One region of the Leminorella richardii genome, then DNA from elsewhere that is predicted to be linked to it. Evidence: predicted binding sites of a transcription regulator. Region 1 holds the regulator's gene; the other holds the start of a gene.

Region 1 (2,205 bases):
GTGGCTCAGCACGTCGACCTGCTAGTTGGAGTGGTTCCTATTGTTAATCTGGAATGGATACAAAAGCTTATTCGCGATACTGTCGAACGCGAACATTCAAGAGAAGCAGTGCTGGACTCCGTCGTCCGCTCTATGGATGACTACATTAACTACATTACGCCACAGTTTTCCCGCACACACATTAACTTTCAGCGTGTTCCCACCATCGACACGTCCGATCCCTTTTCCGCCAAAAGCATTCCGACCCTTGATGAAAGCATGGTCGTGATCCACTTTCGAGGCATCAGCGGAATCGATTTCCCCTATCTGTTAGCCATGCTGCAAGGGTCGTTTATCTCTCAGACCAACACGCTGGTTATCCCGGGAGGTAAAGTCGGTCTGGCAATGGAGCTGATTATTACCCCCTTGATCCAACAGCTTCTGGAAGGGAGACCGTTGAAGTGATCGCGTGACAAAATAGCCAAACAACGCAGCAATACGCCATATGTCCCGCATTTTGGTAATGAGGAACAAGACTCTTGCCTCAAGCTGTGTTAAAAGCTTACGGTGTAGAAATCCATAAATTAGGTTATGATCGACTATAATAGCGCTCACCGAGCATTTCTGACGCTCTCGAGCAAGCAAGTAAATAAGTAAGTTTTTTCGGCAGGCTTCTTGCTTTGCTGTTTTAGGCAGTGACAACAAAGAGGATAACAACAGATGGTTCTCGGCAAACCGCAAACAGACCCGACTCTTGAATGGTTCTTGTCTCATTGTCATATTCACAAGTATCCTTCCAAGAGCACGCTTATCCATCAAGGAGAGAAAGCGGAGACGCTTTATTACATTGTTAAAGGAGCCGTAGCCGTTCTCATCAAGGATGAAGAAGGGAAAGAAATGATCCTTTCTTACCTTAACCAGGGTGACTTTATTGGCGAACTTGGCCTGTTTGAAGAAGGGCAAGAGCGCAGCGCCTGGGTAAGAGCAAAAACAGCCTGTGAAGTTGCCGAAATTTCCTATAAAAAGTTTCGCCAGCTAATTCAAGTGAACCCGGACATTCTTATGCGCCTGTCGGCTCAGATGGCTCGTCGTCTGCAGGTTACGTCAGAAAAAGTAGGCAGCCTAGCCTTCCTTGACGTCACAGGTCGTATTGCCCAGACCCTGCTAAATCTGGCTAAACAGCCTGACGCGATGACCCACCCCGACGGGATGCAAATCAAAATCACTCGTCAGGAAATCGGCCAAATCGTCGGATGCTCTCGCGAAACCGTCGGCCGCATTTTAAAAATGCTTGAAGACCAAAACCTGATTTCCGCTCACGGTAAAACGATCGTCGTTTACGGGACGCGTTAACGGCAAACGCCATTTAAGCAAAACGCCGCTCAGTGAGCGGCGTTTGTTTTTCTCTAAGCCAGTTACTTTGCCTTAGCCTCAGCAACCTGCTTCACCGCGTTTTCAAGACGTTCCATTCCTATCTGCAAGTCTTCCATTGGGATCACCAGCGAAGGGGCAAAGCGCAGCACACTAGGCCCAGCATTAAGCAGCATCAGACCACTGTCTACCGCCGCCGCCAAAAACTCTCTGGCCATCCCGCTGTAGTCAGCCGACAGCTCAGCGCCAATTAATAGCCCCAGCCCCCGCACGTCGGCAAATACGCCGTAGCGCTGATTGATCTCCGCCAGCCGGGAAACAATATACTCATGCCGCCCCTGCACACCGGACAGCACTTCCGGTGAATTAATTGCGTCAAAGGCCGCCTCGGCAACCGCACAGGCAAGCGGGTTACCCCCGTAGGTCGTGCCGTGTACGCCAGGCTCCATCACCTGCGCCACGTCGTTGGTTGTCAGCATGGCGCTAATGGGGAAGCCGCCTCCCAACGCTTTGGCGGATGTCAGCACGTCCGGCGTCACGCCGTAGCGCATGTAGGTAAATAGCGTACCGGTTCTGCCCATGCCTGACTGCACTTCATCAAACACCAGCAGCGCCTGATGCCGATCGCACAGTTCGCGAACCCCGCGCAGAAAATCCGCGTCAACGGGAGTAATCCCCCCCTCGCCCTGCACTGGCTCTAGCACGACCGCACAGGTGTGGTCGTCCATTACCGCTTTCACTGCGTCAAGATCGTTAAAAGGCACGTGAATAATGTCGGCAGGCTTCGGCCCGAATCCATCTGAATACTTCGCCTGACCGCCGACAGTAACGGTAAACAGCGTACGGCCGTGGAAG
Region 2 (2,205 bases), 1.6 Mb from region 1:
CAGCCGCCGTTAAGCATTCATATCAAAGAGCTAGAATCCCAATTGGGCACTATGCTGTTTATTCGCCATTCCCGCAGTGTTGCGCTAACCCATGCTGGTAAAGTCCTTATGGAAGAGGCGAGGCTACTGCTGCAGGCTGCTAATCAGGCGCTGGCAAAAGTTGAGCAAATTGGGCGAGGTGAGCGTGGAAGAGTCGAACTGGGTATCGTCGGTACTGCGCTGTGGGGCGGGCTACGCCCCTTTTTCTTACGCTTCATGCAGGAAAATCCGACCGTAGACATTCTGTTTCGCGAAAAGTCGCCCGGTATGCAGATAGCGCTGTTAGAAAATCATGAAATTGATGCCGGTATCTGGAGAATGGCGACAACACTCCCGCTGGGGCTGACCGGCGAGCGTCTGCGTAGCGCTTCCTATCTGGTTGCACTACCAAGAAACCACCGGCTGGCTGCCTATAGCGCGATTCCTCTTGGCGAGCTGAGAAATGAGCCTTTCGTGACGTTGCCAGCTGCGCACTCGGACTGGTCTTTTTTACAAAAGGTCTGCTTTCGTGCCGGTTTTTCTCCCAATATTGTTCGTGAAGCCGTTGAGCCCCAAACCGTGCTGGCGCTGACGAGTATGGGCGTGGGGATAACCTTGATGGCAGACAGCTACGCACAGATGAACTGGCCGGGTGTCGTTTTTCGGCCGCTTGAGGAACGCATTCCGGCAGATTTGTACATTGTTTACGACGCCTCGCAGCTAACGCCGATTTTACAGCGCCTGATTGGGATGCTGAAATCTGCTGATATAGAGGAGATGAAAGAGACGGAGGCGCTGTAAGCTACGACCGTTTTTTGGCGTACAGTACAGTTTTTGCGCGGCGTGACCGGGATATTTACCCCGAGGACAGTGGGAAATCGATAGTTTTTACTATTCATTTTGAAGCGTTCTATTTAGAGAATTGTTTTTCCCTTGTCCTGACTTGTTGATAAATGTGATTATTCCCTCATTTTGAATAAATGGTGCGCAATTTTGTGCAATTGCACAATGCGCCGACGGTTTACTACGATTAGCCTTGGTAAGTTGAACGCGTCGTAAGGATACCGCCATGTCTTTTTACCACCTTGATGCCAAGCTCGCTCAGGACATCGTCAATCGAACCATGCAGATTATTGATAGCAATATCAACGTAATGGATGCTAAAGGCACCATTATCGGCAGCGGTGACATTAATCGAATCGGTGAGCTGCATGAAGGCGCGCTGTTAGCACTGTCGCAAGGGCGAATTGTAGAAATCAATGATGCCGTTGCTGCAAGCCTTCGAGGCGTTAAGCCCGGCATTAATCTTCCTCTGCGAGTGGAAGGGGACATAGTGGGGGTGATCGGCCTGACGGGTGAGCCCAATACGATGCGTCAAAACGGGCAGCTCGTCAGCATGGCAGCAGAGATGATGCTGGAACAGGCAAGACTGCTTAACATGCTGGCTCAGGACAGCCGGATGCGTGAAGCGCTGGTTCTGAACCTTATTCGCAGTGACGAACTGCCAACGGCACTGATTGGCTGGGCGCAGCGCCTGGGTATCGATCTCACGCAGCCAAGAATAGTGACGCTGATTGAGCTGGAAAGCGGCAGTCTCGGCGTTGAGGTTTCCATGACAGAGCTACAGCAGGTACAAACCCTGCTGACGATGCCTGATAGAGACAACCTGATTGCTATTGTGTCCCTGAACGAGATGGTGGTGCTACAGCCTGCGTTAAACTCCCACGGCCGCTGGGATGCGGATGAACACCGCCGGCGTGTGGACAGCCTGCTGCAGCGCATGTCAGAAAACACTCGCCTTAAAGTTAGCGTTGCGCTTGGCAACCATTTCTCCGGCCCGGGAAGCGTCGCGCGCTCCTACAGTACGGCCAAGGCAGCTATGTCGGTCGGCAAAAAAAGAATGCCGGAACAGCGCAGCTACTACTACCAAGACCTGATGCTGCCTGTGCTGCTCGACAGCCTGCGCGGTGGCTGGCAGGTTAATGAGCTAAGCCGCCCCCTTTCTAAGCTTAAGGCTATGGACAATAACGGCCTGCTGCGCCGCACGCTGCTGGCGTGGTTTAAACACAATATGCACCCCGGCGCGACAGTAAAGTCACTCTATATCCACCGAAATACCCTCGACTATCGCCTCAACCGCATTTCTGATATCACCGGGCTTAACCTGAAGAAGTTTGACGACCATAT

The links. Region 1 encodes CRP, which controls carbon source genes, mostly activating them, when cyclic AMP is high. Its sites were predicted from a motif close to ATGTGANNNNNNTCACAT; they were not measured.
Region 2: the regulator CRP is predicted to act here: its motif matches at 972-989, upstream of DQM29_RS12455 (CdaR family transcriptional regulator).

The regions. Positions count from the first base shown of each region.
Region 1 covers NZ_LS483470.1:349,251-351,455, reverse strand. Annotated here, with positions in the region: gene DQM29_RS01650 (phosphoribulokinase) at 1-444, shown strand, start outside; gene crp (cAMP-activated global transcriptional regulator CRP) at 700-1,332, shown strand; gene argD (bifunctional acetylornithine/succinyldiaminopimelate transaminase) at 1,395-2,205, opposite strand, start outside.
Region 2 covers NZ_LS483470.1:2,698,709-2,700,913, reverse strand. Annotated here, with positions in the region: gene DQM29_RS12460 (LysR family transcriptional regulator) at 1-819, shown strand, start outside; gene DQM29_RS12455 (CdaR family transcriptional regulator) at 1,088-2,205, shown strand, end outside.